3 regions of the Glaciibacter kafniensis genome follow, and region 2 is predicted to be linked to each of the others. Evidence: predicted binding sites of a transcription regulator. Region 2 holds the regulator's gene; each other region holds the start of a gene.

Region 1 (9,518 bases), on a different contig from region 2:
CATGACCTCGCGCACGAGGGTGGTGTGCTTCTTGGTCTCAGAGACGAAACGCATGTCGCGGTTCGTGATGATGCCGACCAGGATGCCCTTGGAGTCGATGACCGGAAGGCCACTGACCCGGAACTGGCCGCAGATGGCGTCGACCTCGGCCACTGTGGCGTCTGGCGTGGTGGTGACCGGGTTCGTGATCATGCCGGATTCGCTGCGCTTGACGAGGTCGACCTGTTCAGCCTGGTCTTCGATCGAGAGGTTGCGGTGCAGGATGCCGAGGCCGCCTTCACGTGCCATGGCGATCGCCATGCGCGTCTCGGTCACGGTGTCCATGGCGCTCGACAGCAGCGGCGTCGCGACGTTGATCCGTCGGGTCAGGCGCGACGTGGTCTCGGCCTCACTCGGAATCACATCTGTATGCCCCGGAAGAAGCAGGACATCGTCGTAGGTAAGACCAATGAAACCGAACGGATCTGGCTGATCCATGTCACCCCTTTGCGTATGCAGGAAATAGAGAAAAGTTGACTGGGAGCGATCGATGATCCCGATTCTTCAATGTTAAGCGAGATTACGCCACGCGCATTCCCTCTTCCTGCCGTCCGCCTAGCCAACGCCCAGGTAGGCCTCCTTGATCGCCGGGTTTGCGAGCAGCTCCCGGCCGGTTCCACTGTGGGTGATCGCCCCGGTTTCCAGCACGAATCCCCGGTGGGCTTTGGACAGCGCCTGGGTGGCGTTCTGCTCGACCAAGAGAATCGTCGTGCCCTGCGCGTTGATCTCTGCGATGATCCTGAAAATCTGCTTGATGAATTGCGGGGCGAGCCCCATCGACGGTTCGTCGAGCAGCAGCAGTCGCGGCGCGCTCATCAGCGCCCGCCCGATCGCCAGCATCTGCTGTTCGCCTCCCGACATGGTTCCGCCGAACTGCGTCTTGCGTTCGGCAAGTCGCGGAAACAGCGAGAACACCCGCTCGTAGTCGGCAGCCATCCCCGAGCGGTCGGCGCGGCCGAACGCGCCCATGTCGAGGTTTTCGAGCACTGTCATGCCCGGAAAAATCCCCCGGCCTTCCGGCGCCTGTGAGATCCCGCGCACCACGCGCAGGTGAGCCTTCAACTTCGTGATGTCGTCACCGTCGAAGCTGATCGATCCCCTCGACGGGTTCAGCAGCCCGGAGATGGTCTTCATCGTCGTCGATTTGCCTGCGCCGTTCGCACCGATCAGCGAGACGATTTCGCCCTCTTCGACCGAGAAGGACATGTCGTGGATCGCTTCGATGCGGCCGTAGTGAACGCTGACATTCTTCAGTTCAAGCAGGCTCATCGTCTGGCTCCCCCAGGTAGGCGGCAACAACCCGCGGATCATTGCGAATGGCAACCGGCGTATCGTCGGCAAGTTTCTTGCCGAACTCCAGTACCACGATGCGGTCGGTGACCCCCATCACGAGCCTCATATCGTGTTCGATCAACAGCACCGTGTAGCCGTCAGCCCTGATCCGACGGATGAGCACCATCAGTTCTTCTTTTTCTGCCGGGTTGAACCCGGCAGCGGGTTCGTCGAGGCAGAGCACCTTGGGATCGGTGGCGAGCGCCCTGGCAATCTCCAAACGGCGCTGGTGCCCGTAGGGCAGATGCCTGGACAGGGTGCCGGCATGGTCGGCGATCCCGACGAACTCGAGAAGCGCCATCCCCCGTTCGACGGCCGACTTCTCTTCGCGAGTGTGCCGTGGAAGCCGCAGCAGCGCACCGATCACACTCGTCCTGTGCCGGGCATCGAGCCCGACCACCACGTTTTCGAGAGCGGTCATCTCGCCGAACAAGCGGATGTTCTGAAACGTGCGGGCGAGGCCGCGCCGGGTGATCTTGTGCTGCTTCACTCCCTTGAGCGATTCTCCCTCGAGCAGCACGTCGCCGCTGGTGGGTTTGTACACGCCGGTCATCGCGTTGAAGCAGGTGGTCTTGCCTGCACCGTTCGGACCGATCAAGCCGAGGATCTCACCGCGTTTGATGTTGAACGACACGTCGTCGAGCGCGACGAGCCCGCCGAACTTCATCGTGAGATTCTTGATCTCCATGATGTTGTCGCCGACCTCGACCGCGATCTCGCGGTCGGGCGCCACGGCCTCAGCGACCTCGGGAGCGACGTCGGCGAGCTCCGGCGGCGTGGCAGAGACAGCAGCAGTCGAATCGCTCATGATGCTTCTCCTTCCGGCGCCGATGGGGCCGGGGCGTCAGGCGGCGATGCTTTCGACGCCGTTCTTCGAGCGATCTTGTGATACGCATTTCTGCCATAGGCCAACAGCCTCTGGCGGGCCGGGATCAGTCCCTGCGGGCGGAAGATCATGATGATGATCAGTGCAACCCCGAAGATCAAATACTTGTAGTCGGCGATGGCGGTGAAGCGGAGCGGGATATAGGCGACGAGCGCGCCACCCAGAACGGCACCGACCTTGTTGCCGGCACCACCGAGCACCACTGCCGCGACGAACAGGATCGAGGTTTGCACGTCGAACTTCTGGTTGTTCACGAAGCCGACCTGGCCGGCGAAGATCGCGCCGGAGAGCCCACCGACCGCCGCCCCGATTGCGAAGGCCCAGACCTTGTATTTGAAGGTCGGAACACCCATGATCTCGGCGGCATCTTCGTCTTCGCGGATGGCAATCCACGAGCGGCCCACCCGGCTGCGCTCGAGGTTACCGGCCAGCAACATCACGATGATGATGATCGTCAGAGTCATCCAGTACCAGGGCGTGCCGTTGGAGTTCGTGAAGATCGGTTGGCCGTCGGCAGTCTCTCCGGGCGGGTGACCGACGTTCTGAAAACCGACCTGTCCCTTCAGCGCCGGGATGATCGTGGCCAGAATGCGCACAATCTCACCGAAGCCGAGAGTCACGATCGCCAGGTAGTCGCCGCGCAGACGCAGCGTTGGAATACCGAGCACCACGCCGAAGAACATGGCGACCGCCATGGCAACCGGCAGCGTCCAGAGATACGGAATGTGCAGGTAGGGCGAGTCGGGGCTGGTCAGCATGGCCGCGGTATAGGAGCCGACCGCAAAAAATGCGACATAGCCGAGGTCGAGCAGACCCGCGTAACCGATCACGACGTTCAGACCGACGGCGATCAGGGCGAAGCTGGCCATGCTGAAACAGGCCAACGGCCAGTCGTTGCCGGGTTCGGTGGTGAGCAGCGGAATGTTGAAGACCGGCAGCAGGTAGGCCAGCCCGACAACGATGAGCAGCCAGAGCCACTGCACCTGACGCGGAAGCAGGTTCCAGCGGTCACGCAGCGGTTGCGTCCAGCGGCCCTTTTTCTTCGTCTGCGATTCGGCATCGATATTTTCGCGCTCGGATTCGGCGTCGGGCAAAATTTTCGGCCCGTCAATGAAACTCATGCTCTGCTCCGTCCGAGTGAGGTCCCGAGGATTCCCTCGGGTTTGACGAGCAACACCAGAACCAGAACCACGAAGGCGACGACATCCGTCCATTGCGAGTTGCCGAGCAGAATTTGGCCGTAGTTGCCGATCAGCCCGAGCAAGAACCCACCGAGGAGCGCACCGCGCACGTTGCCGATCCCGCCGAGAACCGCAGCCGCGAAGGCCTTGATTCCCAGGATGAACCCGCCGGTGTACAGCACCCCTGATGGAATCAGCATCACGTAGAAGAGGGCGCCGACGCCGGCGACGGCGCCGCCGATCAGAAAGGTGACGACGATGATCCGCTGCTTGTCGACGCCCATCAGCGTCGCCACGTCGGGGTTCTGCGCCACGGCACGGATGCCGCGTCCGGTGCGGGACGTTCGGATGAACTGGTCGACGAGGATCATCGTGAGAAGGGCCGCGATCACGATGATGATCTGTTGACTGTTGATGATCGTGCCGAAGACATCAAAGACCGGCACTGGCACGAACATGGTGACGGCCGGCTCCGGGTTGCCGCCGCGGATGAGGAAGATCGTGTACTGGATCGCGAAGGAGGCGCCGATCGCAGTGATCAGAAAGGCCAGGCGCGGGGCGTTGCGCTTGCGCAACGGTCGATAGGCGACCCGCTCGACGATGTAGGCGGTGGCCGCCGCCACGAGCATCGCGACCAGCAACGCCAATAGCAGGTCGAGGATGATCAGCCAGATGGGCAAGTTCGGAGCGTTGGGCCCGAAGCCGAGCGTTGTCAGCACCAACACGACGCCGTAGCAGCCCATGATGAAGACCTCGGAATGGGCGAAGTTGATGAGGTTGAGTACGCCGTAGACGAGTGTGTATCCCACTGCGACAAGTCCGTAGATGGCCCCGAAGGTGAGGCCGTCGAAGGTGGCGCTCCAAAAGTTTTGAATCAGCGACGGGACATCGAAAGAGATCCAACCGTTGTCGAGCACGGGGTGAAGTACAAGAGCGAGCATTCAGATATCCGCTTCTAAAACTGCCTGAGACGCCACTGTCTCAGGGGACACGCAACGATGATTCGAGAATGCCGCAGGGGCGCTGACTGCACGCCCCTACGGCACTATTCGATCGGCGCTATCCGATGACCCCCGTCAGAACGATCTTTCCGTCGAGCACCCGGTAGCCGTAGACGGCCGGCGTCGCGAGCTCACCGGTGGAGTCCCACTTGTAGTGCTTGCTCAGACCGTCGGCGTCGTAGCCGGTGACCCACTTGAGAAGGTCGGGGCGGGTGATGTTGCCCTGGCCGATTCCGGAAAGCAGAACCGTCGCGGCGTCGTAACCCTCAATGGAGTAGGTTCCCGGTTCCATGCTGAAGGCCGCGCTGTATGCCTTCTGGAATTCGGGGATCAGCTCACCGGGCGTGCAGGGGCAGGTGAAGTACGCGTTCTCTGACGCGTCACCGGCCAGCTTGATGAACTGGTCGTCCTTCACACCATCCGGTGCGACGAAGGTTCCGGTGAAGCCCTTGGCAACCAGCTGCTGGTCGAACGGTGCACCCTCTGCGTAGTAACCCGAGTAGTAAACGGCGTCGGGCTTGGCGTTCATGATCTTGGAGATCGTGGCCGAGAAGTCCTTCTGGCCGGTGATCACCTTGTCGCTGCCGACGAGGGCATCGCCCAACGCCTCCGTCGTCGTGGTGCCGAGGCCGATACCGTAGTCCGAGTCATCCTGAACGAGATACACGGTCTTGGCCTTCAACGGGCCGGTCATGAACGAGGCTGCTGCCGGTCCCTGAACTGCGTCGTTGCCCAGGCCACGGAAGAAGGTCTTCCAGCCGTTCTTGGTCAGGTCGGGGTTCGTGGCCGATGGTGTGATGTGCACCAGGCCGGCCTGCTCGAAGATGTTTCCTGTCGCCTTCGACTCGCCGGAGAACGGGAGGCCGATGACGCCGATGATGGACTCCGTGTTGACGGCCTGAGTCACAGGGCCCGTTGCCTTGTTCGGGTCACCTTCCGTGTCGAACTTGGTGAAGTTGACCTGACAACCGGGGTTCGCCGCGTTGTGCTGGTCGATGGCGAGCTGCACGCCGTTGTAGATGTTGATGCCGAGCTGAGCGTTGGGACCGGTCTCCGCGCCGATATAGGCGATGTCGAGTCCGGCCGGACAGGTGGCCTTGCCATCCCCGGCGGGGAGAACTGCGTTGGCCGGAACCTCAACGGATGTTGCCGCGGGAAGATTCACTCTGCCGCTCGCCGCTGCGGTCGTGGCTCCGCCGGTTGTCGGCTGATTTGCACAACCCGCCAGCACGAGGCCGGCTGCTGCTGCTAGGGCGAAACTTGCTAGGACTTTCTTTCGTAACATGTGATTCTGCCTCTCGACCTGAATGCGCTACGGTCCGCAACGTTGCGGGCCCTACCTCGAATGTGTGACTGAGCATACAAGCATCCGAGTTTCACTCATGAGGTATTTAAGAGCATTTTTGATAACGATCAGCGCATGGTGTTCGCGCTGGGGCCGATACCTGACTCCTCTGTGGGGCTGAGAATTGGGGCTGAGAAGCCCGCGCACCGCGTCGCAAGGCAGAGCGATGGAGGAGTCAGGTCCGCCTAGATGAGTTCGAGCACCGCTCGACGGTTGCGTCGCGCACCGACGAAGCCATCGACAGTCAGAATGAGCAGCGCGAGCCAGACCAACGAGAAACCGGCCCACCGCTCTGGCGACATCGGTTCGTGCAGAATCAGCACACCGACGAAGAACTGGATGATCGGGCCGAGATACTGAATGAAGCCCATGTAGATCAGTGGCAGTCGGCGTGAGGCTGCGGCAAAGAACAGCAACGGAACCGCTGTGACAACTCCGGCGGCGAGCAGCAGCGTCGTGTGCCAGCCACTGATCGTGCCGATTGTCAGCCCGGCCGTCATGCCAACGATCACGAGTTGCACAATGGCGATCGGCAGCAGCCACAGCGTCTCCATCGTGAGCCCGGCGACGGCGTCGACCGTGTTGCCGACCCGCTTCTTGATGTAACCGTAGAGCCCGAACGAGAAGGCGAGGGTGAGTGCGATCCACGGCACGCTGCCGGCGCTGACGGCCAGAACAACCACCGCGACGAGGCTGGCCCCGACGGCGATCCATTGGGCGAGCCGCAGACGTTCGCGCAAGAAGAACACGCCGAGAAACACGGTGACGATGGGATTGATGAAGTAGCCCAGTGAGGCTTCGACGACCTGCCCGCTCAGTGTGCTGTAGACGTAGGTTTGCCAATTGACATAGATCAGCACGCCGGCGACGGCCATGGTGAGCGAGATGCGCGGACGGGCCATCAGCCGGAAAAACGACTTGAACTTGCGGGTGACGGCGAGGAGCAGCGCGCAGAAGACCAGCGAGAAGACGATGCGCCATGCCACGACCTCGAAGGCGCCGGCCGGGGCGAGCGCGAGAAAGAAGAGCGGCAGAAAGCCCCAGATGAGATAGGAGGCAATGGCGAAGATCAGGCCGGATCGACTGGTGCCAGTGGCTTTCCGAGTCGCCGCAGGCGCCTGCGCGGAGGGGCTGATGCGTGGTTCGTCGTTAAGCTGTGGCCCGTTGGAAATTGACACGTCTAGATTCTACGCTCTGTATACAATATTCAAATCCCCCTCGAGCGCGTCAGGACGACAAAAGACCCGGCTGGCCGAAGCCATCCGGGTCTTTCGAAGTGAGCTGAGACTAGCGAACGACGACAGCCAGCACGTCGCGAGCCGACAGTACGAGCAGGTCGTCGCCGTCGAACTTGACTTCGGTTCCACCGTACTTGGAGTAGATCACCTTGTCGCCGACAGCGATGTCGAGGGGGATGCGGTTTCCGTTGTCATCGACACGGCCGGGGCCGACAGCGATAACTTCGCCCTCCTGGGGCTTCTCCTTGGCGGAGTCAGGAATGACAAGACCAGAAGCAGTTGTCTGCTCGGCGTCGACCTGCTTGATGACGATGCGATCCTCGAGCGGCTTGATGGAGACCGACACGGTTGACCTCTTTCTTGTTTCTTGACAAAGATTCGGTTAGCAGACTCACGTCGAGAGTGCTAACTCGAGTTTAGGGCGAACCTGGCACTCACGCAACGTGAGTGCCAGCGATGTGTCCTGTCGTGACGTCGCGAGGCATCCGTTTGCCTGTCATCGCTCCCCCATTCGACGGAGATTTTCAGCGTCGCGGCGGTGCAACCGCGTGTTCTGGCGGCGCGGAATGAGACGCGCGCCAGAATCTCCGTCGAATGGGAGCTGACAGACAGCCTTGGTAGATTTGCGGGATGGATCGCGCTGAGCTCGTCGAGTTGTTGTCACCCGAGGGATTGCGTCTTCTCGATTCCCTCCCTCCCTACGATGCGGCACTCGATGTCGTGAAAATGGTGGGCGACCTGCGCAAGGCCGGCCACCCGCCCGCGCTCGTCTCCGCCGTGCTCACTCAGTCGAAACTGCGGGCGAAGGCCGTGCCGAAGTTCGGGGAGTTCGCCAGCCGCATGCTCTTCACCGAGGCCGGACTCGAACAAGCCACCCGGCTGCAGGTGGCTGCGCTGCACGCCGGCCGATTCGTCACAGCGGGGCTCCACCGCGTCGCCGATCTCGGCTCGGGAATCGGTGGGGACGCCATGGCCATGGCCGCGCTGGACCTGGCCGTCACCGCTGTCGATGCCGACGAGGTCACCGCGACGATGGCCAGCTTCAACCTGGCTCCCTTCCCTGGCGCGTCGGTTGAGCACTGCGATGCCGAAGACTTCGATCTGACCGGTTTCGATGCCGCCTGGCTCGACCCCGCCCGGCGCACCGCCGGACACGGCAACACGTCACGTCTGCGCGCAGAGGACTACTCCCCCTCGCTCGATTTCGTCTTCGCCCTGGCGAAGCGCCTGCCGATCGGGGTCAAGCTCGGCCCCGGCCACGATCGTGATCAGATTCCGGCGGAAGCCGAGGCGCAATGGATTTCGGTGAACGGGTCGCTCGTCGAGATGGGCCTCTGGTTCGGCGCACTCGCGCGCGACGGCATCCGTCGCTCTGCACTGCTGTTGCGAGCGGATGGCCCCGCCGAGTTGACAGCGGAGGCTGACAGCGAAGATGCACAGGTGCGCGAACTCGGCAGCTACGTCTATGAGCCGGACGGCGCGGTGATTCGCGCCAGACTGATTGGCGATCTGGCCAGGCAGCTTGACGCGGGAATGCTGTCGGATGGCATCGCCTACCTTACGTCTGACGCCGTCACGCCGACACCGTTCGCGAGCGCTTTCCGGGTGCTCGAGGTGCTCCCGTTCGATGAGAAGAAGCTGCGCCTGGCACTTCAGGAGCGCAAAATCGGCACTTTGGAGATCAAGAAGCGCGGCGTCGACGTCGATCCGGCGGCACTCCGCACCCGGTTGAAGCTCAAGGGCAGCGGCTCCGGCACGCTCATTGTGACCCGGATGGCCGGGCACCGGGTCTCACTGCTGGTCGAGCGCGTCGCGTAACCGTCACCCATCCGTCCGGCGATTCCCCGGCGCGCGGGTCGGATGCCGCGGCGCGGGTTGGCCCCCACCGGCGTAGCGGCATCCGACCCGCGCAGCGGCATTCCGCCCGAAACTGAGCGGACACCGGACCGGCATTCGACCCGCGCGACGCATTGCACCGCAGCTACGCCGACGTCAGGGAATCCATTGCCGCGGAGATGATGGCGATCCAGATGCCGACGAAAACGAGCCCCGTCAGTCCGAGGGCCAGACTGTAGCCCCAGCGCGGCGTGGCGAGACGCTCGGTACTGCGCGCCCAGAGCGCGAGCACAATCGCAAGAAACGACAGGGGCGCTCCCCACACCCCGAAGATGGCGATCACGAGTCCGGCGGATCCGCAGACGAGCGCTGCAACCGACACTCCTCGACGCGACTCGATCGTCTGCAGCTCGGCGTCGGTGTAGACGTAGGGCACCCACTCGGTGGGAGCGGTGAACGTGGATTCGTAGTCAAGCTGCCCGGTAATCGCTGCCGGTTCTCGCGTGAAGTCACCCACGGAGGCGCCGGCTCCCGGCTGCTGCCCGTGACGTGCGCCGTTCATCGTTCACCTTCTTTCGGTGTGTGCCCGCTCTGCAGCGGTGTCTAGTAGATGTAGTTTGACGAGCCGAAGCCCGCCGCGAAGATCAGTATCCAGATCAG
Region 2 (9,518 bases):
CGCTTTCGTAACGTTGGGCTTGTTTCTGGGCGTCGTACTCGGTGTACGCGTCGACGATGCGTCCGACGAGCGAGTGACGCACGACGTCGGCACTGGTCAACCGTGAAAAGTGGATGTCGTCGATGTTGTCGAGCACGCGGGTGACCAACCGCAACCCGCTGGCGCCGGCCGGCAGGTCGACCTGGGTGATATCTCCGGTGACGACCATCCGGGAGCCGAAGCCGAGCCGGGTGAGGAACATCTTCATCTGCTCCGGCGTGGTGTTCTGCGCTTCGTCGAGCACCACGAACGACGAGTTGAGGGTGCGACCGCGCATGTAGGCGAGCGGCGCGACCTCAATGGTTCCGGCGGCCAGCAACTTCGGCACGAGCTCCGGATCCATCATCTCGTTGAGCGCGTCATAGAGCGGGCGCAGGTAGGGGTCGATCTTGTCGGTGAGCGTGCCGGGCAAGAACCCGAGACGCTCCCCCGCTTCGACGGCCGGGCGGGTCAGAATGATCCGCTCAACCTCCTTGCGCTGCAAGGCCTGCACGGCCTTCGCCATGGCGAGGTAGGTCTTTCCGGTGCCGGCCGGACCGATTCCGAACACGATGGTGTTCTCATCGATTGCGTCGACATATTCCTTCTGACCGAGGGTCTTCGGGCGGATGCTCTTTCCGCGCGAGGTCAGGATCGCCTGTCCGAGCAGTTCTGACGGGCTCTGCGTGCTGTCGATGCCCAGCATCCGTGCCGATGTCGTCACATCGGCCTCGCCGAAGTACTGACCGTTGCGGATCATCAGCTGCAGCTCTTCGATCAGGCGACGCACCGCTTCGGTATCGGCTTCTGAGCCGGTGAGGGTGATCTCATTTCCGCGCACGTGCACGCTGACCCGTGGGTATTGTTTCTCGATCGTGCTGAGAAAACGGTCTTGCGGGCCAAGCAGACGCACCATGGCGATTCCGTCGACGTGCACATGCACAGCGACGGTCGGCGGCACGTCGGCCGATGAATCGTGACCGGTGTTCGCCCTGTTGCCGGCCGTGTCGCCGGTCGTGTCGTTAGGCACCAAGAGTTCCCTCTTTCAGCTGCCCGCCCAGAACATGGGCGTGAACGTGAAAAACAGTTTGACCGGCGGATGGCCCGGTGTTGAAGACGAGACGAAACTCGCCTCCGGTGCGCTCCTCGGCAATGACGTTGGCCACTCGCACTAATTCGGCCAGCAGGGCGGGGTCGCCAGCGGCAAGCTCGACGACGTTGCGGTATACCTCGGTTTTGGTCGTCACGACGATGTGCACCGGCGCCTGAGGGGCGATGTCTTCGAACGCGATGATCAGTTCGGTTTCCGCGACAATCGTCGCAGGAATTTCACGCGCGACGATACGGCTGAAGATTGACGGTGCGGAACCCGAAGAAGTCATACAGCTATCTTAAGTGGCGCTACCAGCGCCCAAGCTTCGCATTCAGAATGGCGAGGGCCGCCGGCCCGGCTGTCGAGGTGCGCAGCACCGTGTCGCCGAGCTTGACGCGTTGGGCTCCTGCGGCTTCCAGCGCCTCGAGTTCGCTCGGTGCGATGCCGCCCTCCGGACCGACCACCAGCAGAATGTCGAGCTCGGTGTCGGCCGGGGCGCCCGGTGCGGTGCCCGGCCACACGTCGCCGGCATCGAACTCAGTCAGTCGCCGGGCCGCGCTCGGCTCGAGCAGGAGCATGCGGGCGCTGGCGGCGAGTGTGATCAGCTGTTTCGTGCTCACCAGGTCGGCGACCGTGGGAAGCCACGGCCGGATCGACTGCTTGCTCGCCTCGCGCACAATGCTCGACCAGCGTTCCCTGCCCTTGGCGATCTTCGCGCCCTCCCAGCGGGAGATGGAACGGGCGGCCGTCCACGGGATGACCCCGTCGACACCGAGTTCGGTTGCAGCTTGCACGGCCAGTTCGTCTCTGTCGCCCTTGGCCAGCGCTTGCACGAGCACAATGCGCGGCGCGGGCGCCGGCGTCACGGTGCGTGTGGTGACCTGCAGGCTCAGCTCGGTCGGCGACGCGTCGACGACGGTGCCGTGCAGCATCAGCCCAGCACCGTTGCCGAGGAACAGCGCTTCGCCCGGGCGGATGCGACTGACGGTGACGGCATGCTTCGCCTCGCTGCCGCCGATGCGCACTGTCGCACCGGGCGGGCAGAGGTCTGCCGTCAAGGTCTCGTCGAGAAAGAAATGAGCCATGATGTCGTCCTAGCTGATGAACCGATCGCGAAGCTTCGCGAACAGGCCCTGCTGAAAGTGGCTGAGCGAGGGGGCCGGCGCCTTGTGGCGGGCGGCGAACTGTTCGATGAGCTCACGCTCTTTGTGGTCGAGCTTGGTCGGGGTGACAACGTGCACGCCGATCTTGAGGTCACCGCGGCCGCTGCCACGCAGCTTCGTGACGCCGCGGTCCTTGATCGTGATGACCTCTGCGCTCTGCACGCCCGGCTTCAGAACCACGTCGATGTCACCGTCAAGCGCCTTGATCGTGGTCGTACGGCCCAGGATGGCGTCGGTCATCGGCACCTCGATGGTGCAGAGCAGGTCGTCGCCGTCGCGGCTGAAGACGTCGTGATGACGCACCTTCATCTCGAGGTAGAGGTCGCCGTTGGGTCCGCCGGCCGGGCCGGCCTCTCCGCTGCCTGGCATCTGCAGGCGCAGGCCCGTCTCGACACCGGCGGGGATGTCGACAGCCACGGTGCGGCGCGCGCGAACGCGGCCCTGACCCTGGCAGGTGATGCACGGGGTGGCGATGATGGTGCCGTAGCCGCGGCAGCTGCCACAGGGGCTCGACGTCATCACATTGCCGAGCAGCGAGCGCACGGCGCGCTGGATGTTGCCGGTTCCGTGGCAGATGTCGCAGGTGACCGGCGAGGTGCCGGGTTGGCAGCAGGTGCCTGAGCAGGTCTCGCAAACGATGGCCGTGTCGACCTCGATCTCGCGGTGGGTGCCGAAGATGACCTCGTCGAGGTCGAGCTCGACGCGCAGCAGGGCGTCTTGTCCACGCTCGCGGCGCGAGCGCGGGCCGCGGCTGCTCTGGCCGCCGCCGCCGAAGAAGGTCTCGAAAATGTCGCCGAAGTTGCCGAAGTTGCCGCCGTCGAACCCGCCGCCCTGGCCACCCATGTCGTACTTCTGGCGCTGTTGCGGATCGCTCAGCACGTCGTAGGCGTGGGTGACGAGTTTGAACTGTTCAGAGGCATCCGCCCCCGGGTTCACGTCGGGGTGCAGCTGACGCGCCTTCTTGCGGTATGCCTTCTTGATTTCGTCGACGCTGGCGTCGCGTGCGACACCGAGTACTTCGTAGTGGTCAGCCAAAGGTGGCTCTCCTTGTTGTTCCGGGGGTGTTCAGGATGTTTTTCAGTCGGGATGAGCGGCGTGCCGAGGCGACAGGCCGATCAGTTCTCGCCGAGCAGGCGAGAGAGATAGCGGGCGACAGCGCGAACCGCCGCCATGTTGTTCGAGTAATCCATGCGGGTCGGTCCGAGCACGCCGAGGCGGGCCAGGTCGCCGCCGGACGCGGTGTATCCGCTCGTCAGAACCGAGGTTTCGCTCAGTCCGAACGGCGCGTTCTCCCGGCCGATGCTCACTGCCACGCCGTGCAGGTCTGTCGCCATCTCACCGAACAGGCGCAAAAGCACGACCTGCTCTTCGATGGCATCGAGCACCGGCGAGACGCTGCCGGTGAAGTCTTCTTCGGTGCGCACGAGGTTGGCAGCCCCGGCCATCACAAGCTTGTCGTGCCGATTGGCGCCGATCTGGTCGACGAGGGTCGAGGCGATCAGATCGATCACCGGCTGCAGCTCGTGTGAGCCGGACCAGATCAGAGTTCTCAGGGATGCCGCGGCTTCGACCATGCTGCGGCCGCCCACCGCGGCGTTCAGTCGCGCCCGCATTTCGGTGAGAGTCTGCTCATCGACGAAGCGTGGCAGCTCGATCACGCGCTGCTCGACCCGGCCGGAGTCGGTGATCAGTACGGAGAGCAGCCTGGTGTCGCTGAGCGGAACCAGTTCGATGTGGCGCACCGTGGCGCGGGACAGCGACGGGTATTGCACCAGGGCGACCTGATGGGTCAGCTGCGAGAGCAGCCTGACGCTGCGCGCCAGAACCTCGTCGAGATCGGCGGACTGGCCGAGAAAAGTCTCGATGGCCTGCCGTTGCGCCGGAGAGAGCGGGCGCAGGTCGGCGAGGTGATCGACGAAGACCCGATAGCCCTTGTCAGTCGGGATGCGCCCAGAGGAGGTGTGCGGAGCCGCAATCAACTCCTCCTCCTCGAGCAGCGCCATGTCGTTGCGAATCGTGGCCGCCGACACCCCGAAGGAATGCCGTTCGACAATCGACTTGGAGCCGACGGGCTCCCGCGACGCCACGTAGTCCTGCACGATCACGCGGAGCACTTCGAGACTGCGATCAGAAACCATGTGTGAAATCGCCTCCCTCTGCCCATCGTTAGCACTCGCACTGACTGAGTGCCAATCATATCGCGCCACGCTGAGCGTCGCCCATTGCCCCGCAGGAATCAGCGCAGTAGCGTAAACACACAGGGCACTTCCCTCCTCGCTGAAAGGCATGATGATGAGTGATCCACACGCACCGCTCCCGGATGACCCGAACTTCGGACAGCGCCCGCCAGAACAGCCTCACTCCCCCTCCCCAGCCCGGCCACTCTCCGAAGCAGAGGATCGTCAATGGGCGTCGTTCGCCCACCTGGGCGGCATTCTCAGCTTTCTTCCGGCGTTGATCATTTGGCTCGTCTTCAAAGACCGCGGCCGTTTCACCGCCGTCGAAGCGAAAGAGGCACTGAACTTTCAGATCACCCTTCTCATCGGCTACGTCGCGATTTGGGTGGTCACTGCATTTCTCGCCGTCGTCACCTTCGGCCTCGGGTCGGTGTTCGGCCTGTTGGTCTGGGTCGTCTGGATCTTCAGCGTGATCTTCTCAATTCTCGGCTTTATGCAGGCAAAAGACGGCCACCCGTACCGCTACCCGATCAACGCGCGCCTGATCAAGTAGGCTCGCGCCGTTTCGCCAACATCGTTTTCGCCGACATCCGTTCCTAGACATCCGCCGTTCGCGGCGCAGAGAAAAGAGTTCACATGACCGATATGCCTCCCCCCACGAACGACCCGTATCAGGCGCAGGTTCCGATGAACCCGGCTGATGAGAGGCTCTGGGCGACGCTCATCCACATCGGTGGCATCCTCTTCGGCTTTCTGCCGGCCCTGATCGGCTACCTGGTGTTGAAAGACCGCGGCCCGTTCATTCGTGAACACAGCGCTACGGCGTTGAACTTTCAGATCACACTGCTGATCGCCTATGTGGTGGGGTGGATCACGCTGATCTTCCTCATCGGGTTCTTCATCCTGGCCGCGGCCTGGGTGCTCAGCATCGTCTTCGGAATCATGGCCGCGCTGGCGGCCAACCGGGGCGAGCCATACGTCTACCCACTCGCGATCAAGTTCGTGAGCTAGATCTCTCGTTCTCTCGTCAGAAGAACCCGCCCAGAAGAACCGGCTCAGTCACTGAGCCGGTTCTTCTCGTGTGAGGCGATGCCGCGAGATCAGTCTTCGAGCAGAGATCAGTCTTCGAGCAGGCGACGCACCACGGCGTCGGCCAGAAGCCGCCCGCGTAGGGTCAGCTCGATCGAGGCCGGCGCATTCGCGCCAAGCGCGGCACGCGGGTCGATCAGATCGTCGGCGATCAGGCCGGCAACAGCGAGACGGCCGGCCTCTGTCAGCGACGCGACCGGGATTCCTTCACGGATGCGCGAGCGCAGCAGCACCCGCTCCACCTCGCGCGTCGCCGGGTCGAGAGTTTCGCGCCCGGCTGCCGGAGAATGTCCGGCGAGCACACGGTCGGCGTAGGCGGCCGGGTGCTTCACGTTCCACCAGCGCACGCCGCCGACGTGACTGTGCGCGCCGGGGCCGACTCCCCACCAGTCCTGGCCGGTCCAGTAAGCCAGGTTGTGGCGGGAGCGGTGGGCCTCATCGGTCGACCAGTTGCTGACCTCGTACCAGCCGTAGCCGGCGCCGGCGAGCAGTTCGTCGGCCAGCTCATAGAGGTCGGCCTGGTGGTCTTCGTCGACGTGGGCGACCTCACCCCGTTTGATCTGGCGGGCGAGCTTGGTTCCCTCTTCGACGATCAGCGAGTAGGCGCTGATGTGGTCGGGCTTCTGACCGATCGCGTACTCGAGGCTCGTGCGCCAGTCGTCGAGGCTCTCCCCCGGCGTGCCGTAGATCAGATCGAGGCTCACATCGAGACCGGCGTCGCGGGCCCAGCCGACGACGAGCGGCACGCGGGCCGGGTCGTGGGTGCGCTCAAGCGTGGCCAAGACGTGCGGAACCGCCGACTGCATGCCGAACGAGACACGGGTGAACCCGGCGTCGGCCAGCGCGTAAAGGTAGGCGGCGTCGACCGAGTCGGGATTCGCCTCGGTGGTGACCTCGGCCCCCGGCTCGATGCCGAAGGTGGAACGCACGGCCTGCAGCATCCGGATCAGATTCTCGGCAGGAAGCAGGGTGGGGGTTCCTCCACCGAAGAACACCGTCTTGGCGGGGCGGGGCGGAAGGCCGGACTCGGCGAGAATGCGTGCGCCGGCTTCGATCTCGATAATCGCCTGGCTGGCGTAGTCGCTCTGCTTGACGCCACGCAGCTCGGTGGCGGTGTAGGTGTTGAAGTCGCAGTAGCCGCAGCGCACCCGACAGAAGGGCACGTGCAGGTAGACACCGAAATCGCGGCTCTCAGCGCCGACGGTGACGGAGGGGGGAAGCAGGCCGTCGAGCGGCGCGGGATCGCCGAGTGGGAGTGCGCTGGGCATCGTTACGCTCCGGCCGAGGGGTGCAGAGCGTGCAGGTACTTTTTGGTGATCTTCGCCTGCTGAAAACGCAGGAACGGCGCGACGAGGCGGTACTTCCAGGTGCTCGGCTGCGAGAACGAGCGGATCGTGAGCCAGACCGAGTCGTCGTCGTGTTTCTCGACGACGAACGATTCCTCGCCGCTTTCCGGATGCCCCACCATGGTTCCGTAGGCAAAGCCGATGCGGTTGGGCTCGTCGATCACATAGACGACGCGAACGGGGGCGAGCACGCTCATCGGGCCCACCTGAATCTTCAGCTTCGCGGTCATTCCGTTGGCGATGTATGGCGTGCCGTCTTCGGCGAATGTCGCCTCGTTGACCGGATGCGACTGGTCGGCCGACGGAGTGCCGTCTTCGTCGAAGACAATCCCGGCGTACTGCATCCCGGTTCCGATCTCCAGGTCGGTGACCTCCATGCCGCTGCCGCGCTGAACGCCCCACGACATCAGCGACGCGCTCGCGATGCGGAATCGTTCGTCACCGCTGCCGAGGCGCACGGTGTGCTCTGCCGGGCGATGGCCCTTCGGCGGGTAAATCATCAAGTCAGGAGCGAGGGTTCCACCGATGGCCCCGTAGGTCACTGAGGCGTCGGTGAACGTTGCGCGGCGCATCGGGCTAGGCCGCCGGCTTCTTCGTGAGGTCGCCCGACCTCGGTGACTGCGCACTCTGCTGATTCATCAAAAAACTCCGTTACGCCTAGAACTGCCAACGTTCAAGCGTACGCGACTCAATCCTGGCTGCAACCGGGTGTCGCCGATTGGGTGAATCAGCGAGCTAGTGCGAGGGCGTCGGCAGAGGGTGTCCATCGACGGCGTCGTCAGAGGGTGGAGATCGCCAATTCAGCCGCTTTCAGTGCACCGGCCCGGGCGTCAGCGGTGTTGCCCTCCTCGTTCCACGCATCGATTGAGAGATAGCTACCACCGACAAGCGCCTGCACCGTGCAATCGTCGACCGATCTACACACGACGACAGCAGCATCGGCGCCAGGGACCGTGACCTGCGCATCGGCATCCGTGGCGAGTGCAATCTCCAGAAGCTCTGGCCAGGCCCACCCGGCGCCGGGAATCATTTCGATGCGAATCTGTCTGAGTTCACCGGCGGGAGTCGCGTAGACATCCGTCTGTCGCCAGGTGCAGATGACGCGGCCGGCGCGTTCCATCGCGACACCAACCATCGCCGTTCCGATCTGGTCGGTCACTGGCGCGATCAGGGACGGCGTGCCGAGTCCACCGCGAAACGCGCCGTCGGCATCGATCTGAAGACAGGAACCCACCGGCGCCGGTGCATCGGCAGCTGGAGAGAAGGCCGGTCGCGGCGGTCCGGCCGCACTGAGGTCGTCCCGAATCGAGGTGCCGATCTCTACGGCATCGGCCAGAAGTTCAGTCCGGGCCGGGTGCGCAGCGGCGAGGCCGCTGTAGTTGAGTTCAACCCAGTAACCATCGTTCTCGAAACTCACCTCGCAGGAACGCGACGGGCCGTCGTCGAAACAGCTCACCGATGAGTTGGGACCGATCAGGGCTTGATCGTTCTCGTTGGGTGGGAACGCTGCGGCATCGGCCTGGTAGGCCTCCGCGGCATCGGGCAAGATTTCCAGTCGGATATTCCATCGACCGATTTGCGGGTCGGCATCGGCCAAGGTCTGCCAGAAGCACGCCAACATGCCACCCTGCAGGGTGGCAATGGTTCCGCTGTTCGCCGAAGACGGATGCACTGAAATCGAGTCGACGGGAACACCGCTCATCGCGAGAGCGAGTTCGCCCTCGCCCATCAACTCGTCGCAGCCAAGCGGCACGCGGGCTTCGGGTCGCGAGGAGAGCTCTGGCCCGACCGGGTCCGCCGTCGAGGACGAGAACGGAGTCGGGGTCGAAGTCGCAGCACTGGGCGTCGTGTCCGGCTTGGGGATCGGTGCACTTGCGCATCCCGTGAGTGCGAGCAGCACCGCAATCGCGGCGCTCGGAAAGATGAAATTGCGTATGGTCCCCGTCATACCCTCACCCTAGTGAGCGAGAGGGCGCCCGACTCGCACCCGCCGGATCACAGCATGGTGACGGCGGCCTTCGCCGAGCCGTGAGTTTGTGCGAGTGCGAATCGCTGGGACGCGCACAAACTCACAGCTCGGCAGACGTGCGCCGAGGGGCTACTTCTCTTTCTTCTTCTCCGTGTCCCCGGTGAGGGCAGCGACGAAGGCTTCCTGCGGTACTTCGACCCGGCCGACCATCTTCATGCGCTTCTTACCCTCCTTCTGCTTCTCAAGGAGCTTGCGCTTACGGCTGATGTCACCGCCGTAGCACTTGGCCAGAACGTCCTTGCGGATGGCGCGGATGCTCTCGCGCGCGATGATGCGGGCACCGATCGCGGCCTGGATGGGCACCTCGAACTGCTGGCGCGGGATGAGCTCACGCAGGCGCGTGGTCATCAGCACGCCGTAGGCATACGCCTTGTCGCGGTGCACGATGGCGCTGAACGCGTCAACCTGCTCGCCCTGCAACAGGATGTCGACCTTGACAAGGTCGGCTTCCGCTGCACCGATGGGCTCGTAGTCGAGCGAGGCGTAACCGGCGGTGCGGCTCTTCAGATTGTCGAAGAAGTCGAAGACGATCTCACCGAGCGGCATCGTGTAGCGGATCTCGACGCGGTCTTCGCCGAGGAACTCCATGCCGAGCAGAATGCC
Region 3 (9,518 bases), on a different contig from region 2:
CTTCACGCATGCAGTGTGTGCTCGCGGCACGCGTATGTGCTCGGGGCAGGTGTTTGACCGCGTGCCGGCTTCTCCACCACGTGCCGCGACATCGGTGATCGCGCCAGTGGCGGCTGGCCATGCTCGACCAACGGACAAACAACAACGCTGGGCGCCTCCCGAAGGAGACGCCCAGCGCATGAAACAGGTGAAGCAGGTGGCTTGGACTTAGAAGTCCATGCCGCCGGACGGGTCGCCCATCGGAGCAGCGTTCTTCTCCGGCTTGTCAGCGACAACGGCCTCGGTGGTGAGGAACAGACCAGCGATCGACGATGCGTTGAGCAGCGCGGAGCGGGTGACCTTCACCGGGTCATTGATGCCGGCAGCGATCATGTCAACGTACTCACCGGTCGCGGCGTTGAGGCCGTGTCCGACGGGCAGGTTGCGCACCTTGTCTGCAACAACGCCCGGCTCCATGCCGGCGTTGAGTGCGATCTGCTTGAGCGGAGCGTCGATGGCAACGCGCACGATGTTCGCGCCGGTTGCCTCGTCGCCGACGAGGTCAAGGATTGCCTTGCTCTCGAATGCGGTCTTGCCAGCCTGGATGAGTGCAACGCCACCACCGGCGACGATGCCCTCTTCGACAGCTGCCTTTGCGTTACGAACGGCGTCCTCGATGCGGTGCTTGCGCTCCTTGAGCTCAACCTCCGTCGCGGCGCCGGCCTTGATGACTGCAACGCCACCGGCAAGCTTGGCGAGACGCTCCTGGAGCTTCTCACGGTCGTAGTCGCTGTCGGTGTTCTCGATCTCGGAACGGATCTGAGCAACGCGGCCGGCGATGGCTTCGACGTCGCCAGCGCCCTCGACGATGGTGGTCTCGTCCTTGGTGATGACGACCTTGCGGGCGTTACCGAGGAGGTCGAGGGTGACGTTCTCAAGCTTGAGGCCGACCTCCTCAGAGATGACCTGTGCACCGGTGAGGATAGCGATGTCCTGCAGCTGCGCCTTGCGACGGTCGCCGAAGCCAGGAGCCTTGACGGCAACCGACTTGAAGATGCCGCGGATCTTGTTCACAACGAGCGTGGCCAGAGCCTCGCCGTCGACGTCCTCAGCAATGATGAGGAGCTGCTTGCCGCTCTGGATGACCTTGTCAACGATCGGCAGCAGGTCCTTGATGTTGGAGACCTTGGAGTTGACGATCAGGATGTAGGGGTCTTCGAAGACCGCTTCCTGACGGTCGGGGTCGGTCACGAAGTATGCCGACAGGAAACCCTTGTCGAAGCGCATGCCCTCGGTGAGCTCAAGCTCGGTGCCGAAGGTGTTCGACTCCTCAACGGTGACAACACCTTCCTTGCCGACCTTGTCGATCGCTTCAGCAATGATGGCGCCGATTTCGGCGTCGCCGGCGGAGATGGATGCCGTGGCAGCGATCTCTTCCTTGGTTTCGATCTCCTTGGCGCTGGCGATGAGCTCGGCGATGACTGCTGCAGTCGCCTTCTCGATGCCGCGCTTGAGGCTGATCGGGTCGGCGCCGGCTGCGACGTTGCGCAGTCCTTCGCGAACCAGGGCCTGAGCGAGAACGGTAGCGGTGGTGGTGCCGTCGCCAGCGACGTCGTCGGTCTTCTTAGCGACCTCCTTGACGAGCTCGGCACCGATCTTTTCGTAAGGGTCGTCGAGCTCGATCTCCTTGGCGATGGAAACGCCATCGTTGGTGATCGTGGGGGCGCCCCACTTCTTCTCCAGCACGACGTTGCGTCCACGCGGGCCGAGGGTGACCTTGACCGTGTCAGCGAGGATGTTCAGGCCGCGCTCCAGGCCGCGACGGGCCTCTTCATTGAAAGCGATGATCTTTGCCATGTGTGTTTCTCGTCCCTCCCGGACGTTCCAAAACTGTGACGGATTAGCACTCAAACGGAGAGAGTGCCAAGTCGATTCTGGCACTCAGGGGTCGAGAGTGCAAGTGAACGACGTCGGGTTACGGTACGAGTTCCACCGAACCGGTGTCGGTCGGAACAAGCTCGATCCAGGTGTTGCCTGCGGCGAGAGTGATCAGGGCGCCGTTGTCGGCGACCAGGCGGATCAGCGAGCCCGCGGCATCCTTTGACCAGGTGGCATGCACCGTCTTGCCGCCGGTCGATACCCAGGCCTCTCCGGAGCCCAGCATGACCGTCTTCGGCACGTCGCCATAGGTATCGTCGATGCCGACGCGCAGCACGAGCAGATTCGTTGCCTGCAGTTGAGCACCGTTGCTGTCGAGGTCGGCTTCGCCCTCTTGCGAACGCAGGTAGCTGCTGCTCGCGGCGTTCCAATTCCAACTCGGCCAACGGGCATCCGAGAATCGGCTGTTAATCGTGGTGGTGGGCGTGCCAGAGACGACGGCGGCGGCTTCTGCCGGGGTCGTGGCATAAGTGAACTGCTGCACAGGCGGCGCCAGGTCTGGGTGCAGGGCGATGAGTTCTTTCGCCTCGACGACGACGTCGTGCGGGGAGTCCTTCTCATCGATGCGATAGAAGAGACCCGTTTCATCGTCGTCGAACCTGGCGTTGACGACCGGAGTGGCCTCCATCATGGCGATGAATATCTCTTGGCCGCCCGAGTACGCCACGATCCCGCCGAACGGAGTGATGATGTCGGGGTCCATCGGCCGAATGGACCGTACAGGGCCGACGAGGTCGGGGATGTCTGACTGCCACACGGCCACATAGCGGGTGAGCCCACCCTCGACGAGTTCTTCGAAGACGATGTCTGTGCGCTCCAGGCCGATCTGCGGCCGGGCGTCTTCGTGATTGTCGATCTTCACCGAGAGGGCAGGGGAGGTCGCACTGCCCAGATCCTGTGGGGTTCCGCGCAACGGGGCCAGGGCGACGACAGTCGGTGTCGGCGTAGAGCTCGGCACGACGGGCCGAGGCGTTGAGGTCGGCTCCGGCGCGGCGTTTGTGCACGCGGTGAGCACCAAGACGGGAATCAGCAGAGCGATGCCCCATCCCGCAAAGCGACGCTGTGGACGGGGACCGGGCGTTGTGGCGTGCATCCGCCAAACACTAGCGCCGCCCGGTGAACCGGACGGCGCTAGACGGGGCGCGCCCCGAAATTAACTACTTAGGCTGGTCGCACCGACTCGGCCTGGGGCCCCTTCGCCCCGGTACCGACCTCGAATACCACCTGCTGGCCCTCTTCGAGAACCTTGTATCCGTTCATGTCAATGGCGGAGTAGTGCACGAAGACATCCTGCCCTCCCCCGTCGACAGTGATGAAGCCGAAGCCCTTTTCAGCGTTGAACCACTTCACGGTTCCGTTCGCCATCTGTTACTCCCGATTGCTGTGTTTCCGTCAGCACCTGCCTCTTGACCGTGCCGGGCCGGCCGCAGTGACTGCGTTCACTCTGCCGGGGTCAGATCGCCTCTGCGAGACAGGCCAACACCGGCAAAAATGGGCGACCAAGACCAGATACTAGCGAAATGGGGGCAGAAGAGAAGGGGTTTGACACAGCAATTTTTCTGACTGGAATGCAGAATTTACATGGTGTTCATGGCCGCGGATGCCGCGCACCTGGCTCGAAGAAGCGGCATCAACTCCAGATCGAGTTAGCCGGCGTAGTCGTTTCCGACGACGACCGTCAAGGAGGCTCCATTGCCCGAAAACTCGTCGGAGAGGCGTGTTTCCGCGCCAGGCAGCGATGCAAGCACGCCACGCGCTGCCGGTTCGAGCGCTGCGTCCGAGTAGTAAACGATGGTGGTCGCGACGTCTTCACTGTCAGCGTCTCCGGTGTCGTCCACTGTCCAGCCGGCGGCGGTCAGGGTCTCGCCGACAGCGGCGGCCACCCCTGTACCGGGGGTACCGTTCAACACCGTCACGCTCAGACTCGGGTCGACAGTTGCCTCCGGAACCGGTGCGGTCGTTTCGGCTGGCGGCTCTGCAGCTGCCGTTTCGGTCGGCTCTGGGGTGGCCGTTGGCGTTGCCGAAGCCGCAGGGGCAGCGCTCGAGGCGGCCCCTGGTGCCGAGAAATTGAGTTTGTCGTTCTGCAAGAAGAGCACGGCGACGCCAGCGCCGACGAGCAGCACCGTCGCGCCGAACGCCCAGGCCAGCACGATCCAACCGCGACCCTTCTTGGCCGGTCCACGGTGCGCGCCGACGCGGTCAACGGAATGCGGGAGGGAATCGAATCGATCGTTCGGTGTGTTGCGAGGCATCGTCAGTCTGTTCGGTCCTTGTTCGGCAGATCATTCGATCGCGTGTAGTCAGGGGTGTGGATCGATCGACGCGCTCGAGCTACCGAGCGAGCGTCACGCATCCGTTGAAGTCGTTTGATCAGCATGGGGTCGTGGGCGAGAGCGAGCGGTGAGTCGATCAGCGCGCCCAACAACTGATAGTAGCGGGCGGCCGACAGCGAAAACTCGGCGCGAATCGCCTGTTCTTTTGCGCCGACATGCTCCGACCATTGCGCTTCGAAAGCCAGGATGGCGAGGTCACGATCTGACAGCTTCGGGGCGACGGATGCGGGCTTGGCGTCGGGGGCACGGTCTTCTTCCACCAGATCTCGCCCTCTCTTCGGCTCGGCACGGTCGTCGGCACAGTCGTCAGCATGACCATCGCCATCCTAAGCGGAGCGGCCTGACTATTCGCCGAATCCGCCCTCGTCTAGCGACAGCATCGCGGGCCGTCCTGTCAGCCGCAGCACCGTCACATCCCGTAACGAAACCCCCGGGACAGCCTGTGTTCAGCCCTCACGGAATGTGGCGCGGGCGCTGCGGAGTTTAGTCTTGTGACAGGTTGAGTCGCTCTGTTGCGACTTGTAAGTGAAGGGACACAGCATGAGCTACGAAGTCACGAAGTCTGAGGAGCAATGGCGCGAAGAGCTGGGTGACGAGAAGTTCGCGGTGCTGCGTGAGGCCGGAACTGAGCGCGCCTGGACCGGCGAACTCCTCGACGAGGGCCGCGCGGGAATTTACACCTGTGGCGCGTGCAACGCCGAGTTGTTCAAGAGCGGAACGAAGTTCGATTCGCACTGCGGCTGGCCGAGTTTCTACGAGTCGGTGCGCCCGGAAGCGGTCGAGCTGATCGAGGACGACACTCTCGGCATGAAGCGCACCGAGGTGCGCTGTGCGAGCTGTGGCTCCCACCTCGGCCACGTTTTCGATGACGGCTTCGGCACTCCGACCGGAGACCGCTATTGCATGAACTCAATCTCGCTGAACTTCGCCCCCGCTGAGACGACCGAGTCGGCTGAGACGCCTGAGACGCCTGAGACCGAGCCGACGTCGACTGGGCCGACCGAATCGTCTGAGTAGTTCGATGTCGAAGGTGCTCACAGCGGTCGCAGGGCGACGCTCCTACTCCCGGGTGAGCGTGGATGCCCCGAGTCACGCCGAGCTGCTTCCTCTGGTTGAGGCCGCGGCGCGGGTGGCCGACCACGGTGCCCTGCGCCCATGGCGGCTGATCGAGTTGCGTGGCGCAGCGCGTGAGCGCCTCGGTGAGGCGTTGGTGGCGGCATCCGGTAAGAAGGGTGAACGCGACCCAGGGATGGCCGCCAAGCCGCTGCGGGCCGAGTTGCTGATCGCCGTGGTGGCGAGCCGTCAACGCAGCAGCAAGGTGCCGAAATGGGAGCAGGACGCCACAGCGGCCGGCGTCGCCCACATGCTGAGCCTGCTGCTCGCTGACGCCGGTTGGGGCGTGTTCTGGCGCACCGGACCGCTCACGCGCGCGACCACGGTGCGCAAAATGCACAAGCTGGCCGACACCGAGGAGCTGCTCGGCTGGCTGTACGTCGGCGGGGTGCCCGCCAACGCGAAGGCCGGCAAGCGGCTGAAGATCGATCCCGAGAAGTTTCTCTCGGCGTTGTAGCTGCGCTGCGCGGGTCGAAAACCGCTACGCCCAGTGACTTCATTGGGCGCAGCGGTTTTCACCGGGCGCGGCAACAGATTCATCCAATGGATGCCGTTACGCGGGTCGGATGCCGCTGCGCCAGTTGGCGCCGACCCACGCCGCGACATCCGACCCGCGCAGCGGCTACGGCACAGCAATCAGGCCGCGCTCGACACCCGACGGCGTGCGCTCCGAGAGCTCGTCCCGTTCGTCGGTGGCTCCTCGACTGCACTGCGGCTGCGCGGAATCAGAGCCGCCAGCACGAGAGCCGCGGCCGCAGAGCCGATGGCGACAGCGAATGTCACGTGGAATCCGGCCAGGGATGGAACCGTGACCGAGCCAAACGACATCGTCATGTTGGCCAAGATCATTCCCATCACCGCTGCCGAGACCGACGTACCCACCGAGCGCATCAACGCGTTGAGGCCATTCGCCGCACCGGTTTCGGTGGGAGGCACCGCCCCCATGATCAGGGCGGGCATGGCGGCGTAGGCCAGCCCGATGCCGGCGCCGATCACCATGGAGGCGGCAACAATCTGCCACACCGCGTCGATGAGGAAGAACGCGAGAACGTAGCCGGCGCCGATCACCACTGCGCCGATGATCAGTGTCGTCTTGGGTCCGCGTCGCGCGGTCAACCGCGCCGAGACGGGCGAGAGCAGCATCATGACGATGCCGCCCGGTGCCATCGCGAGACCGGCCTGAACCATGGTCAACCCCAGCCCGTACCCGGTAGACGTCGGTGCCATCAGCAGCTGCGGAAACGACAGGCTCATGCCATACATGGCGACGCCAACGGCGATCGAGGCCAGGTTGGTGAAGAGCACCCGGGGACGAGCAGAGACTCGGAGGTCAACCAGCGGAGAGGCCAGTCGCAACTCGAGAATCCCCCAGAGCACGAGGATGAGTGCCGCAGCGGCAAAGAGCCCCAGCGTCAACGGGCTCGTCCAGCCCCAGCTCGCGCCCTTGGTGATCGGAAGCAAGAGGGCAATCAATCCGGCTGCCAATCCCAGGGCGCCCACGAAGTCGAAGCGTGACGGGGTGCGCACCGGTGATTCGGGCAGAATCGTTGCCACCAAGACCAGCGAAACGACGCCCAGACCGGCTGCGGCCCAGAACAGCACGTGCCAATCGGCGTTCTGTGCGATCAATGCCGATACGGGCAGCCCAATGGCACCGCCGACTCCCATGGAAGCGCTCATCGCCGCCACGGCTGGGCCGACCTTCTCGCGTGGGAGCACATCACGCAGGATGCTGATTCCGAGCGGAATGGCACCCATCGCGAGTCCCTGCAGAATTCGGCCCGCCAACATCATTCCCAGTGAGCTCGTCAGAGCGGAGAAGACGGATCCCACAACGAGAAGAGCGAGCGAGATGACCAGCATCCGTCGCTTGCCGAACATATCGCCCAAACGCCCGGCGATGGGCATCACGACCGCCCCGGCCAGCAGCGTGGCGGTGATGATCCAGGATGCGTCGGTGGCCGTGGTGTGAAGCAGCGACGGAAGCTGAGGAATCAGCGGCACCACCAGCGTCTGCATGAGTGAGACGACGATTCCCACGAATGCGAGCACGACGACGGCAAAGCGAGGTGGGCGAGCAGCAGTCGTTGGTGTTGATAGATCCGGGGTCATTGGGCTCCTGAAGGAAAAGTGGGGGCACGAAACGGCGCCTATGTATAGTACAAGCAATTTGCATGATGCAATAGCCGTGCATGATGCAAGAGCGAGATAGGCTGGTGAGCAAGACTCGACGAACCACAAGGAGAGCCGTGCCGGAGCCTCGCGAACCGCTGAAGCCGCTTCACTACGAGCTCATGCTGCTGTCCCGCTACCATTTGAGGCCGCCCGCCGCCTCATCCGCGCTCGACCGCTCGGGCTATGTGCTGCTCAATCGGCTCGAACTGGTGGACCCGATGACGCTCAAGGAGCTCTCGCAGGCCCTGCGTCTTGACACCTCGACAGTGCATCGCCAGCTGGGCGCGCTGCTTCGTCACGAGTACGTCGAATACGTTCCAGGGGCCGCCGGCGAGGTGGCTCGCCGTTTCGCACCCACCGCCGCGGGCCGGGCCGCGCTCCTCGACGCGCGCGCCTCCCATGAGCACGAGTTGAGTGCCGTCGTCGGCGACTGGCCGGCGGAGAAGCAGCAGCAGCTCATGAGCCTCCTGCGCGACTTCAACGAGCAGGTCGAACGCCTCGAGTCAGCTCCCTGGCCCCGGCTCGCCGACTAGCGCTTTTCCCTGCGGCGCACGCCGACAATCAGCACGGCCACCAGGGCGAGGGCCGTGCCGGCGATCGTCGAGAAGGCGATCGGGCCGGCATGCGTCGGGGCGAACAGGTCGAGCGCGAGCGCGCAGAGCAGCTGGCCGGCGACGATTCCCAGCCCGAGCACCAGCACGCCGGTCGTGCGCACGATCAGGGCGTTGCCGGCGATGAAGATGCAGCCGATGGCGCCGCCCAGGTAGAGCCAGGGGTCGCTCGGCAGCTGGGTCGGCAGCCCGACGAACAGGCTGTGCACCAGTAGTCCGATTACCAGGACAATGGTGCCGAAGACGAAGTTGAGAAACGTTGCGGTCAGCGCGCTCTCGGCGGTAGCCCGCACTCGGCCGTTGACAGCCTGCTGCCAGCCTTGACCGAATCCGGCGACCAACGGCATCCACATCAGCCAGAGCGGAACCCCGCTCGCGAACTGTCCGGACACGGCCAGTGCGACGGCGAGCAGGGTGACGATCGCCCCGATCACACGGGGCGCGGTCAGCGGATGGTGGCCGCCGGGACCGACGCCGAAGCGGTCCATGACGAGCCCGCTGACGGTCTGCCCGGCCACGACCGCGACGGTGAAGAGCGCGACGCCGAGCAACGAAGCGGTCAGGCTCTGGGAGAGCACGTAGAACGCACCTGCCGTGCCGCCGAGGATGTGCCACCACGACAACGATCGAACCGTCAGCGCCGCGCGCACCTTGCCGAGCCCGCGTCGGCCCGTCGGCCAGAGCAGCATGGCGATGCTGAGAATCACCAGGCCGCTGCCGAACGAGATCACCGCGGCGACGAAGCCGTCGCCGAGCTGATGACCCAGTTCACCGTTGAGGCGCGACTGAATGGCGTTGAGCGCGCCAAACACGACGGCGAAGGCCACGGCCAGCCACACCGGGATGCCGCGGTGCTTCGCCGGTGCTGACGACGAAACGATCGGGGCTGGGCTGGTTTGGGTCATCAGATGATTCTACGAGCCGCCCGAGTGCGGCCCGCGTTGAGCTCGATCGCCGAAAGCGCTGGCAAGCGCGGGCAACCGTTGGGTTGGCTCACTCTTGCGCGTCGCGCAGATACTGAAAACGCCCCACATCCCAGTCGGGAGTAGGGCGTTACAGGGCCGGCCACGGGACTTGAACCCGTAACCCCCACTTTACAAGAGTGGTGCGCTACCAATTGCGCCAGGCCGGCATGAGGCGAAACCTCGGTCTATATCCTAAATGGTCGAGGCCACTCTTGCGAAAACCGACCTGGCCACGGTGGTTTGCGGCGACAGCTGCCGAAGCGCCGAGCGCTATCCGGCCGGAGTTTCGGCCGGAGCCGGAGTCTCAGCGGGAGCCGGAGTCTCAGCGGGAGCCGGCTCCGCCGGAGCAGGCTCGGCCGGAGCCGGAGTCGCGGTCGGAACCGGCGTGGCGGTCGACGTGGAGT

Evidence for each region. Region 2 encodes HrcA, which represses chaperone genes, less so after heat shock. Its sites were predicted from a motif close to TTNGCACTCGNNNNNNNCGAGTGCNAA; they were not measured.
Region 1: groES (co-chaperone GroES) is a predicted target of HrcA. The motif match lies at 7,450-7,476, and genes of this name have one in related genera.
Region 3: groL (chaperonin GroEL) is a predicted target of HrcA. The motif match lies at 1,880-1,906, and genes of this name have one in related genera.

The regions. Positions count from the first base shown of each region.
Region 1 is NZ_BAABCN010000009.1:9,380-18,897, reverse strand. It holds gene guaB (IMP dehydrogenase) at 1-477, opposite strand, end outside; gene ABD791_RS14285 (ABC transporter ATP-binding protein) at 595-1,308, opposite strand; gene ABD791_RS14280 (ABC transporter ATP-binding protein) at 1,295-2,179, opposite strand; gene ABD791_RS14275 (branched-chain amino acid ABC transporter permease) at 2,176-3,378, opposite strand; gene ABD791_RS14270 (branched-chain amino acid ABC transporter permease) at 3,375-4,379, opposite strand; gene ABD791_RS14265 (branched-chain amino acid ABC transporter substrate-binding protein) at 4,498-5,724, opposite strand; gene rarD (EamA family transporter RarD) at 5,970-6,920, opposite strand; gene groES (co-chaperone GroES) at 7,072-7,368, opposite strand; gene ABD791_RS14250 (class I SAM-dependent methyltransferase) at 7,653-8,840, shown strand; gene ABD791_RS14245 (hypothetical protein) at 9,004-9,420, opposite strand; gene ABD791_RS14240 (DUF4190 domain-containing protein) at 9,462-9,518, opposite strand, start outside.
Region 2 is NZ_BAABCN010000002.1:477,741-487,258, reverse strand. It holds gene ABD791_RS02775 (PhoH family protein) at 1-934, opposite strand, end outside; gene ABD791_RS02770 (HIT domain-containing protein) at 1,041-1,400, opposite strand; gene ABD791_RS02765 (16S rRNA (uracil(1498)-N(3))-methyltransferase) at 1,420-2,196, opposite strand; gene dnaJ (molecular chaperone DnaJ) at 2,206-3,309, opposite strand; gene hrcA (heat-inducible transcriptional repressor HrcA) at 3,390-4,412, opposite strand; gene ABD791_RS02750 (DUF4870 domain-containing protein) at 4,567-5,004, shown strand; gene ABD791_RS02745 (DUF4870 domain-containing protein) at 5,088-5,462, shown strand; gene hemW (radical SAM family heme chaperone HemW) at 5,570-6,808, opposite strand; gene ABD791_RS02735 (DUF1990 domain-containing protein) at 6,811-7,458, opposite strand; gene ABD791_RS02730 (hypothetical protein) at 7,665-8,834, opposite strand; gene lepA (translation elongation factor 4) at 8,985-9,518, opposite strand, start outside.
Region 3 is NZ_BAABCN010000012.1:229,034-238,551, forward strand. It holds gene groL (chaperonin GroEL) at 208-1,836, opposite strand; gene ABD791_RS17200 (DUF3048 domain-containing protein) at 1,955-3,010, opposite strand; gene ABD791_RS17205 (cold-shock protein) at 3,079-3,282, opposite strand; gene ABD791_RS17210 (LytR C-terminal domain-containing protein) at 3,564-4,169, opposite strand; gene ABD791_RS17215 (DUF3263 domain-containing protein) at 4,172-4,510, opposite strand; partial or broken gene msrB (peptide-methionine (R)-S-oxide reductase MsrB) at 4,791-5,204, shown strand; gene ABD791_RS17225 (nitroreductase family protein) at 5,272-5,820, shown strand; gene ABD791_RS17230 (MFS transporter) at 6,000-7,475, opposite strand; gene ABD791_RS17235 (MarR family winged helix-turn-helix transcriptional regulator) at 7,613-8,071, shown strand; gene ABD791_RS17240 (DMT family transporter) at 8,068-9,054, opposite strand; tRNA gene ABD791_RS17245 (tRNA-Thr) at 9,209-9,281, opposite strand; gene ABD791_RS17250 (DsbA family protein) at 9,385-9,518, opposite strand, start outside.